2 regions of the Lacibacterium aquatile genome follow, and region 1 is predicted to be linked to the other one. Evidence: riboswitches for the same ligand, from Rfam matches in the RefSeq annotation. Region 1 holds a riboswitch; the other holds the start of a gene.

Region 1 (5,597 bases):
ATCATTTCCGCCAATTGCTTGGCCGAAACCTCGCGCGGGTTCGCGGTGCCGACCACCTTGCCGCCGCGCAGGATGGTCGCGCGTTCGCACAAAGCCCGGATCTCGTCGAGCTTATGGCTGATATAGAGGATGGTGCAGCCCTCGGACGCCAGCTTGCGCAGGGTCTCGAACAGGGTGTCGGCTTCCTGTGGGGTCAGAACCGAGGTAGGCTCGTCCATGATCAGCAGGCGCGGTTCCTGCAGCAGGCAGCGCACGATCTCCACCCGCTGCCGCTCCCCGGTCGAGAGCGCATGCACCGGGCGGTGGGGATCGAGTGCAAGGCCATAGCGGGCCGCGACCTCGGAAATGCGGGCAGGCAGTTCCTTGCCGCCCTGATCGGCGGGCAGGGCCAGGGCGATATTCTCGGCGACGGTCAGCGTCTCGAACAGCGAGAAATGCTGGAACACCATGCCGATCCCGGCGGCGCGGGCAGCGGCAGGACCATCGAAGGCAACGGCCTCGCCTTCCCATTCGACCGTTCCGGCATCGGCCGCCAGCAGGCCATAGACGATCTTGACCAGCGTCGACTTACCGGCGCCGTTTTCGCCCAGCAGCGCATGGATCTCGCCCGGCAGCAGCGACAGGGAGACGTCGTCGTTCGCCCGTGTGCCGGGGAATTGTTTGGTAATGCCGGACAGGCGCAGGCGCGGTGCGTCCGTTCCCTGGTCACTCATCTCCCCGCCGCCTCCCCTGCCTTATTTTTGTCCAGTCGGTCAAAGTTTACGCTGGCATGAGGCGGGCGGGTCTGCAATGCGAAACCCGCCTTACCAGCGGAAGACGGACGCGACATACGTCGGCGTCGCCTGTTCCTCTTTGGCCAATTGCGAAAGCCGTGCCAGATCGGGCAGATGCCCCGGCTTGGCCCCCAGTTCGTTGGCATGCACACCGCCCGCGATCAGCAAACTGTCGCAACCCGCGCGGTTGGCGCCCTTGATATCGGTCTTGAGGCCATCGCCGATGGCGAGCACGCGCTTGGGGTCGGAGAGGCCCAGATCCTTGAAGCAGGTCTGATAGACGCCCGGGTGCGGCTTGCCGTGATAGCGGACCTTGCCGCCGCCCTTTTCGTACCAGTCGGCCAGCAGCCCGGCGCAAACCTCGACCTTGCCGCGCGTCACGATGGTGATGTCGGGATTGGCGCAGACCATCGGCAGGCCCTTGGCCAGCGCAGGCTCCAGCACCGGTAGCGCGGTTTCCAGGGTCTCGCCCAGCTCGACGCCGGTATTGATGACATAATCCGCCTCGCGGACATCCATGACGCGGGTGCCGGGCACCCCGTGCAGGATGTTCACATCGCGCGGCAGGCCCAGCAGGAAATACTTCTGCCCCAGGCTCTTATAGAAATCGTCGGGACGAGTGCGCAGATGGGTGCGCGTATCCTCGCCCGAGGTCAGCAGATGATTATAATCATCATCGGCAAAGCCCATTTCGCGCATGCGGATCTGCACATCGGCCGAGGGGCGCGGGGCGTTGGAAAGCAGCACCACGTGCTTGCCCGCCGCCTTCAACGCCAGCAGCGCCGCCCGGCTGTCGGGATAGGGCGAGGCGCCGTCATGCAGCACACCCCAAAGGTCGATGATGAAACCGTCATAGGCGTCGGCGATTTCCGCGACACCCGCAATCGTGCGAATCATGGGTCAGTTACCGGTAAAGGATCTCGGACTTGCTCTCGGCGGGACGGGATGCCCCAAACAGCGCGCCTTGTCCATAGTCGACTGCAAAATCGAGCAGATCGACAAGTTCATTATCCGCCACAACGCCCGAGACCATGATGTCGATGGCTCCGGTATCGAGCTTGCGCTTCAAGGCACGCGGATCTGAGATCTTGCCGTGTTTGGCCAGCAGCATATGCGCCGGGATCTTCACGGTGCGGAAACCCTTGTTCGACAGATCGCTGACAAAGAGGTCGAGGTTGGACACCTTATCCAGCACAAAGCGGAAGCCGAGACCGCCCAGAGCCGTCACATCGGCATCGGTGCGAGCGTCGAAATGGAAAACGTCCTGCTGTCCGATGGAGAAAGAGAGCAGGCCGGCCAGATCGCGATTTTCCTGCATAAACCCTAAGAAGTCGGCGAAGAAGGCGCGGTCACGCAGGGTTTCGCCCGCGATCGGGCAGATATAGCCGATGGTCGCCTTCTGGCGGCGCATGCGGCGCACGAACTGGACCGAGCGCACCAGCAGCATATTGTTGATGGTTGCGGCCAAGCCCGCGCGCTCCGCCACCGCGGCATAGGTTTCCGGCGGCACGGACAGGCCTTCGGCGGTACGCACCGTCGCCTGACATTCCCAGACGGCAAGACGGCGCGAGGGCAGCGACACGATAGGCTGTAGCGACAGCTCCATCCGCTCCTCGGCCAGGGCCTCGCGCACCACGTCGAGGATCACCTCCTCGTCGCTGCGGGTGTCGGCGTAATCCATCGGCTCACCTTCGGGCTCGGGCGCGAAGGCATTGGAGAGCGGCGGCAGCCCGGCAGGCATCTGGGTACCCGAAGCAGGACCGATGGGCGCGATGCCCGATCCGCCAGCTGCGGCCGGACGGGCGGCTGCCGGTGCAGCAGCAGAGCGCGCGGGGCCGGTGCCGATCTGATTGACCAGCGTCTTCAGCATCCGCATCTCGGCGACAACGGTCTCGATCTCCGCAGCATCGCCGCCGGCAGCGCTGGCGGCGCGCTGGCCATCCCGCAGTGCACGGACTTCCTCACGCAGTAGCGACATCTGCTCCAGCAGGGCGCGGAAGCGGGTACGGGTCTGATTGGCCTGACTGCGGCGGGTGATGATCTCCTGCACCAGGAAGCCACTGATCAGGATGATCACCCCCAGCAGGATGCCCAAGGTATTGGCATCGAGCACCGGCCCATCGCCCAGGACCGACGGCGCGGCAAACATCACGACAAACGCAACTGCCGCATAAGCGATGGGGGCGATGAAACCGAGCATGCGTCAGAACCAATCCGGGAAGATATGCAGGCCTGTCGCCTCATCCAGCGGAAGCGGGGCGATGCGGGTGACGGCGCTCAAGGGCAGGTCGCCATAGAGATGGGGGAAAAGAATAGCGCCGCGTGAGGCGGACCCTTCCCATTTGATATCGGCGGCCAGCGGTTCGGCATTCACTTCCACGAGCAGCAGATCGGCTTCGCCCGCGCGGTGTTTCGCCGCACTCTGCTTGATGGCGGCAGAGGTCGAGAAATGCAGGAACCCGTCGCGGCGATCCTCGGGCGATCCCCGATAGACGCCCGCAGCCTCGGCTGCCTGCCATTCCTTAGCCCGTGCAAGATGATAGATCAGGGTTTCGCTCATGCTCGGCACCATAACGATCCACGCCCTTAAACGAAAGGGTTGCAATCGAAGTTCCACCCCAACCGCAGCCAAAGCGGCTTGCTCCGCCGCGCAGGGCCAGCTATAAGCCGCTTAGTCCTTGGGGAGTAGCCGCCGCCATTTTTGGTGGGTTCGCGTCAACACACTTGGCCTTGTTTCAAAAGGCTATGGCGCGATCGGGCCAGACATGGGTGCAAACCCTGTCCAGCAACTGGCGAGACCAACGGTACAGCAGATGACAGCCCGAGCCGGGCGGCCATTTTGCAGTTCCGTTCGTCTTGAGTTCAGTCGCCCGGCTCGCGTTTGGTTATGGACAGTTTCCTTCTTTCTACCGCCGCTTCGACCGCTGCCGTCGCTATTGCCGAAATTGGCGATAAGACCCAGCTGTTCGCCTTGATTCTGGCGTGCCGGTACAATCGACCCTGGCCAGTGGCCTGGGGTATTTTGATTGCGACGATTGCCAATCATCTGCTTGCCGGGGCTGTCGGCGCCTTGGTCGCCACCCGTATTCCCTATGATTATCTGCAATGGGGCGTCGGCCTGTCCTTCATCGTCATTGCCGCCTGGACCCTCATCCCCGACAAGGTGGACGATGACGACCAGAAAGATCGCCGCTTCGGCCCGTTCCTCGCCAGCCTGATCGGCTTCTTCATGCTGGAGATGGGCGACAAGACCCAGATCGCCACCGTGATGCTGGCCGCCGACCTCAAACCCTTTGCCGCCGTGATGATCGGATCGATCTTCGGCATGATGCTTGTCAATCTGCCCATCGTCTTCGCAGGCCGTGCCATGAGCGCGAAAATCCCACTGCACGTCACCCGCAAGCTGGCGGCGGCTCTGTTTGTGGTGCTGGGCGTGCTGGCGCTGCCGATCTGGCGTTCATAAATGATCGGTCATCCCAGGACTTGATCCTGGGATCTTGTGTAGCCGCACCGCGTAGAGAGTCTTTAAAGCGTCTCGACGCGGTCTGGCCACGGGAGATCCCCGGATCAAGTCCGGGGATGACGTGCTTTATTCTCTGAGGCATTGCCCCAAAAGAAAACCCCGCTGCCGGGACGCTGGCAGGCGGGGTTAAGGCTCGGAAGGGTTCGAGCAGGACACCGCATGTGCCGCTCGAGTTCTTCGATAATGAGAATGGATCGCATTTGCAAGCGACAAAATGCATCGCTGCTTAAAAACTTTGCGTAAGGGGAGGTATGCCTCCACGCAGCCTCGTCATCCCCCGACTTGTTCGGGGGATCTCCTCCGGGAGTGTGTCCAAGAGAGGTCGAGCCAGTGTGGAGGCACCCCCGGAGGAGATGCCCCGGATAAACCGGGGCATGACGGTTTTGGTTTGAAAAAGAGCCTCAGAAATCCGAGCACCGTCCGCCGCGTTCCCAATCGCCATAGCGGGTGGGTTCGGGACCTTTGGGGCCACCGTATTCGACTTCCTTCTTCTCCGGGGCGGGAGCCGGGGCAGCCTCGGCCGCCTTGGGGGCGTGGCTGGTGAAGGTGCGGGGCTTGGCTTCAGGTTTTTGCGTGCTCATCGGAGGTCCTATTCTTGACCGAATTGGATGGTTTCTTACATAGGGTCTAACAGGCATACTATCCAAGAGGAGAGCATCTAGAAGCCATGCACACTCGCACATTTCTGTTGATGGCCGCCCTGGTCGCCCTGTTTGCGGCGGTCGGCTATCTGATCGGTGGGTCCGGGGGCATGATGATCGCTCTGGCTGTCGCCGGTGCGATGAACCTCATGGCCTATTGGAACTCCGACAAGCTTGTTCTGTCGATGTATCGCGCCCAGCCGGTCGAGCGTGCGCAGTCGCCGGAATTCTACGACATGGTCGCCGGGCTGGCGCAGCGCGCGCAGATCCCGATGCCCAAGCTCTATGTGATTCAGGAAGCTCAGCCGAACGCCTTTGCCACTGGCCGCAACCCGGACAATGCCGCCGTCGCGGTGACTGAAGGCATCATGCGCGTCCTGACCAAGGACGAGCTGGCGGGCGTCGTCGCCCATGAATTGGCGCATATCAAGAACCGCGACACCCTGATGATGACCATCACCGCCACCTTGGCCGGTGCCATCGGCATGCTGGGTAATCTGATGATGTTCACGGGGCTTGGCGGCAGCCGGGACGAGAATGGCAATTCCAATCCGCTGGGATTAATCGGTGGCTTGGCGATGATGATCCTTGCCCCGCTGGCCGCGACCATGGTTCAGATGGCGATCAGCCGGACGCGGGAATATGAAGCGGACCGTGTCG
Region 2 (5,597 bases), on a different contig from region 1:
GTTCGGCCATGGTGTCGGAGTTATTGACGGTGACGCGGCTCTGCAGCTGGAAAAGCTGCAGCTTTCCGTCGACCATGAGATCCAGCGGCATGACCTGCCCGGTGCGCGACGACAGGAACCCGACCGACCGATGCTGCGCCAGATCCTCCGGTCTTTCCGGAGTGCCGTAATCCGCCAGATAACGCGGACTGGCGCAGGTGATCTCGGTGATCGCGCCAAGCTTGCGCACGATGAGCCCGCTATCCTCGGCCTCGCCTGACCGGATGACGCAGTCCACGCCCTCGCGCACCAGATCCACCAGCCGGTCGCCCTGACCGATCTGGAGATCGATCAGCGGGTGGCGGTCAAGAAACTCCCTCAGTCTTGGCAGCAGGAAACGTTGGGTCAGCAGGGGATGGGCATCGATACGCAGCAGGCCCCGCGGTTGCGCGTCGCGGAAGGCGTTCTCTGCCTCTTCAACCTCCGACAGGATCGACAGGCATTTCTGATAGAAGGCTTGCCCGTCCAGCGTGGGCGTCACATGGCGGGTGGTTCTGTCCAGCAGCCGGACGCCCAGATCGCCCTCAAGCTGCTTGATGGCTTCGGTGGCGGTGGAGCGGGCGAGCTTCAGGTCCGACGCGGCAGCGGAAAAGCTGCGCCTTTCGACAACACGGACAAACAGGTTCAGGCGATCCAGACGATCCATTCTTATTGTTCATCATAGGCGAACTTAGTTGTCAAATATGGATGGATTGTTCGATTTGTGATGCGTCCCTAACTTCCTCTTATCCAAGAGGGAGCAAACTCATGACCACTCAAACGAACCGTGTCGCGATCATCACCGGATCTTCCAGAGGGATCGGTACTGCAATTGCCCGGCGCCTGTCCAAGGATGGCATTGCCGTCGTCATCAACTATGCGGGCGGTAAGCAGGCGGCAGAGGATCTTGCCGGTGACATCGCCTCTGACGGTGGCCGCGCTATCGCTGTGCAGGCGGACATCACCGATCCTGCGGCGCTTCCCAATCTGTTCGATGCTGCCGCAGCCGCCTTCGGGGGTGTTGATATCCTGGTCAATAATGCCGGGATCATGGCGCTGGCTCCCATCGCGCAGAGCGACGATGCGCTCTATCAGCGGCAGGTTGACATCAACCTGGGCGGCGTTTTCCGGGGGATGCGCGAGGCGGGCAGGCGGCTGCGCGATGGCGGCCGGATCATCAATTTCTCCTCCAGCGTGGTTGGACTCTATCAACCGACCTACGGGGTCTATGCCGCGACCAAGGCGGCAGTGGAGGCCCTTACTCACATTGCCGCCAAGGAACTTGGCCCACGGGGAATCACCGTGAATGCCATCGCGCCGGGGCCAGTCGAAACCGATCTGTTCCTGACCGGCAAAACCGATGCCCAGGTGGAGGCGATCACCAAACTCAATCCGCAGGGGCGCCTGGGGCAGCCCGAGGATATCGCCGGGCTCGCAGCCTTCCTCGCCAGTCCCGATAGCGGATGGGTCAGCGGCCAGACGATCCGCGCCAATGGCGGCGCTGTCTAAACGATAAAAAGGAAATCCCATGCCCTTCATCAATATCAAAACGCCCGAAGCCGCCCTCACCATGGCGCAGAAGGCCGAGATCACTCACCGCATGACCGATTTGCTGGTGGAGTATTTTTCCGAAGCCGCCAGACCGCACACGATGGTCCTGATCGAGGAGGTCAAGGACGGCGGGTACGGGCGCGCGGACGAGGTTTTCATCCTGCCGGATGCCTATCGCGCCAAAGAACTTTAGGGCAATGACAGGTTGACGGCAGCGCTCCCGGTCCTTAGGGTCAGGACGTCTTTGGGGAGTAGCCTTCTTCCTTTTTCAAGGAGGGGCCTGCGTCAACACACTCGGTAGACCTTCGGGTTTCCGTGGCGCAGGCGGCACCGGTTCACCGGGTGCTTGGCGAGACCAACGGCGGAAGTTCGGGCATAAGGCCACCGAACCGTCCGCCGTCGGTCCTTGGCCTCGGAGCTTTTTTCAAGATGAATGTCGCCACGCTGACCGTCCTCGGTCTCAGCCTGTCCGTCGATGCTTTCGCCGCTGCTGTCGGCAAGGGCGCCGCCGCCGATAAGCCGCGTTTCAAGGATGCCCTGCGGGTTGGCCTCTATTTCGGTTTCTTTGAAGCGATTACCCCGGCGTTCGGCTGGGCGATGGGGCTGGCGGTATCCAGCTGGTTCGCCTTTGTCGACCATTGGATCGCCTTTACGCTGCTGGCGCTCGTCGGCGGCAACATGATCCGTCAGGGCTTTTCGACGGTCGAGGCGGAAGAGGCCCCTAAGAAGGGGCAGCTTGGCCCCATGCAACTGATCCTGACGGCGCTGGCGACCAGCATCGATGCGACGGCGGTCGGTGTGGGCCTTGCGGTCGTCGATGTGAATATCGTGCTGGCCTGCGTCATCATCGGCGTCGTCACGACCGCTGTCGCTTTCAGTGGGGTTTTGATCGGCAAGAAGGCGGGGCCTCTGCTGGGCCGCCGGGCGGAAATCCTGGGCGGTATTGCCCTGATCGCCATCGGCATCAAGATCGTTATCGAACATACGTCGGCCTAGTGCTATCAGCCTTCAGTCGACCGCACGAGGAAACCGCCGATGTTTGAAGCCGCCACCCTGTCCCACGACAATAAGCCCGAGACCTACCGCGAGCTTGGGCAGATGCTGGAAGCCCTGTTGCAGGGCGAAAGCGACGCCATCGCCAATGCGGCAAACATGTCCGCGCTGATCTTCACCAGTCTGCCGGATCTGAACTGGGCGGGCTTTTATTTCTTGAAATCGCCGGACGAGCTGGTGCTGGGCCCGTTCCAGGGCAAGCCTGCCTGTGTGCGTATTCAAGTGGGGCGCGGGGTCTGTGGAACCTCGGTTGCCAAACGTTCGACGATGCTGGTCGAAGATGTGCATGCCTTCCCCGGTCATATCGCCTGCGACGCCGCTTCGCGCTCCGAACTGGTGGTCCCGCTGATCAAGGGGGGCAAGGTGTTGGGGGTGCTCGATCTCGATGCCCCCATCCCGGCGCGTTTCGATGCCGACGATCAGGCCGGGATGGAACGGCTGGTGGAGATCTTCCTGGCAGCCAGCGAGATCTGAAAAAAGGGGCAGCCGATTGGCTGCCCCTTTTCCTTATCAGGCGGCGTCGTAACCGGCGATGCCCTTGATCTCCAGGAAGTCCTCCAGGCCATATTCGGCATATTCGCGGCCGTTGCCCGACTGCTTATAGCCACCGAACGGCAGCCCCGCATCCCAGGCGGGATCGTTGAGATAGACATTGCCGCTGCGCATCTTGCGGGCGACGGCCCGCACAGCGTCCATATCCTTGCCCTGGACGTAGGAGGCGAGGCCATAGGGCGTATCGTTGCCGATTGCCACCGCCTCATCGACGCTGTCGTAATTCAGGATCGACAGAACCGGGCCGAAGATCTCCTCCCGCGCGATCCGCATCTCTGGTGTCACATCGGCAAAGACGGTCGGCCGGATGAAATAGCCGTGATTGAGGCCCGCCGGACGGCCAGGACCGCCTGCGACGAGTGTTGCGCCTTCTTTGATGCCGCTTTCGATCAGATCCTGGATCTTGTCGAACTGCACCTGGCTCACGACTGGGCCCAGCATCGTGCCGTCTGCATCTGCCGGGCCGACCACGAAGCGTTCAGCCGCTGCCTTGGCATGCTGCACGACCTCATCGCGGCGGGCACGGGGGACGAGCATACGGGTGGGAGCGTTGCAGGACTGGCCGCTATTGCCAAAGCAATTCTCGACGCCTTCTGCGACAGCCTTGGCGAAATCGACATCGGGCAGCAGGATATTCGCCGACTTGCCACCCAGCTCCTGCGCCACGCGCTTGACCGTTTCGGCGGCTGAGCGGGCGACCTGGATGCCGGCGCGGGTCGATCCGGTGAAGGACACCATATCGATATCGGGGTGGGTGGAAAGCGCCTGGCCGACCGTCGGACCGTCGCCATTGACGAGATTGAAGACGCCCTTCGGCACGCCTGCCTCATGCAGGATCTCAGCAAAGATTATAGCATCGAGCGGGGCGATCTCGCTGGGCTTCAGCACCATGGTGCAGCCAGCGGCAAGCGCGGGGCCGACCTTGCAGGTGATCTGGTTCAGCGGCCAGTTCCAGGGAGTGATCAGGCCGACCACCCCGATGGGCTCCTTGACGATCAAAGAGGAGCCGCGCTTTTCCTCGAACTTATAGCTGCTCAGCACCTCGGCGATCTTGGAGAGGTGGGCAAGGCCGATACCGACCTGGGAGCGTAGGGCGAAGGGGCGGGGTGCGCCCATCTCGCGCGATACCGCATCGGCCAGATCGGCGCTGCGCTTCTTATAGACGGCGATGATCTGCTGCAAAAGGTCCAGGCGTTCCTTGACGCTGGAAAAGCCATAGGTCTGAAAGGCGCGTTTGGCGGCGGCAACGGCTTTAGCCACATCGGTCTGGCTGCCAAGGGAGATCTGCGCGAAAGCATCTTCGGTCGACGGATCGATCACATCGAGAGGGTTGGGGACGGCCGGATCTACCCAGGCACCGTCGATATAGAACTGCAAGGCGTGTGTCATCAGTCTCTCCTATAGGCGCAATCGCTCGATCCTATCGAAAACGGCATCCGTGACGAAATTGCGATGGGTAGGCGGAAATCAGGCTTTGCCGCATCTGAATACCGCCAAAGGTGATGCCGGCCCAAAAAAGCAGGAAACTTCAGCGTTTCTGCCCTTCTTCCTGCGGGCGGACAGCCCTTTTCTGGTGTAGCATGCGCGCCGCAGACTCAACTGTATGGAAGGCATGTGATTATGGGCCGTCTCACAGCGAAAGATTTTCCTCAGGAACTGCTCGAACTCTACGACTATTACGCGCACGGCAAGATCACCAAGCGCCAGTTCCTTGACCGGGCGGCGAAATATGCCGTTGCAGGCATCACGGCGCCCGCGATCCTGGCCTCCTTGAAGCCGAACTACGCGCTGGCCGAACAGATCAAGTTCACCGACCCCGATATCGTCGCCGACTACATCACCTATCCCTCGCCTCAAGGGCATGGCAGCGTACGCGGCTATCTGGTGCGTCCGGCCAAGGCCAGCGGCAAGGTCCCGGCGGTGGTTGTCGTGCACGAGAATCGCGGTCTCAATCCCTATATCGAGGATGTTGCCCGCCGCGTCGCCAAGGCTGGCTTCGTGGCATTGGCGCCCGATGGGCTCAGCTCCGTCGGCGGCTATCCCGGCAATGACGATAAGGGCCGCGAGCTGCAGTCCAAGGTCGATCCGACCAAGCTGATGAACGACTTCTTCGCCGCCATCGAGTTTATGATGAAACATGAGCTCTCGACCGGCAAAGTCGGCATCACCGGTTTCTGCTATGGCGGCGGCGTCTCGAACGCTGCGGCTGTTGCCTATCCCGAGCTGGCTGCCGCCGTTCCTTTCTATGGTCGTCAGCCCAAGGCCGAGGATGTGGCCCGGATCAAGGCCCCGCTGCTGATCCATTATGGCGAGCTGGACAAGGGCATCAACGACGGCTGGCCCGCCTATGAAGCCGCCCTCAAGGCTGCGGGCAAGACCTACGAGGCCTATATCTATCCGGGCGTGAATCATGGTTTCCACAA

What was found. A riboswitch is a leader RNA that binds a small molecule or an ion and turns the genes downstream of it on or off. The one in region 1 is predicted to bind manganese.
Region 2: it holds a riboswitch for manganese, as region 1 does, so the genes downstream of both, ACFSM5_RS01470 (manganese efflux pump MntP) here and ACFSM5_RS13985 (TMEM165/GDT1 family protein) in region 1, are expected to answer to the same signal.

Annotation. Positions count from the first base shown of each region.
Region 1 is NZ_JBHUIP010000012.1:503,535-509,131, forward strand. Features, by position in the region: gene ACFSM5_RS13965 (ABC transporter ATP-binding protein) at 1-713, opposite strand, end outside; gene ACFSM5_RS13970 (TIGR01459 family HAD-type hydrolase) at 804-1,670, opposite strand; gene ACFSM5_RS13975 (EAL domain-containing protein) at 1,678-2,973, opposite strand; gene ACFSM5_RS13980 (DUF952 domain-containing protein) at 2,977-3,333, opposite strand; yybP-ykoY riboswitch at 3,441-3,637, shown strand; gene ACFSM5_RS13985 (TMEM165/GDT1 family protein) at 3,661-4,236, shown strand; gene ACFSM5_RS13990 (DUF1674 domain-containing protein) at 4,698-4,877, opposite strand; gene htpX (zinc metalloprotease HtpX) at 4,964-5,597, shown strand, end outside.
Region 2 is NZ_JBHUIP010000001.1:295,509-301,105, reverse strand. Features, by position in the region: gene ACFSM5_RS01485 (LysR family transcriptional regulator) at 1-685, opposite strand, end outside; gene ACFSM5_RS01480 (SDR family oxidoreductase) at 787-1,527, shown strand; gene ACFSM5_RS01475 (tautomerase family protein) at 1,547-1,762, shown strand; yybP-ykoY riboswitch at 1,804-1,917, shown strand; gene ACFSM5_RS01470 (manganese efflux pump MntP) at 1,999-2,565, shown strand; gene ACFSM5_RS01465 (GAF domain-containing protein) at 2,605-3,096, shown strand; gene ACFSM5_RS01460 (aldehyde dehydrogenase family protein) at 3,133-4,563, opposite strand; gene yghX (YghX family hydrolase) at 4,795-5,597, shown strand, end outside.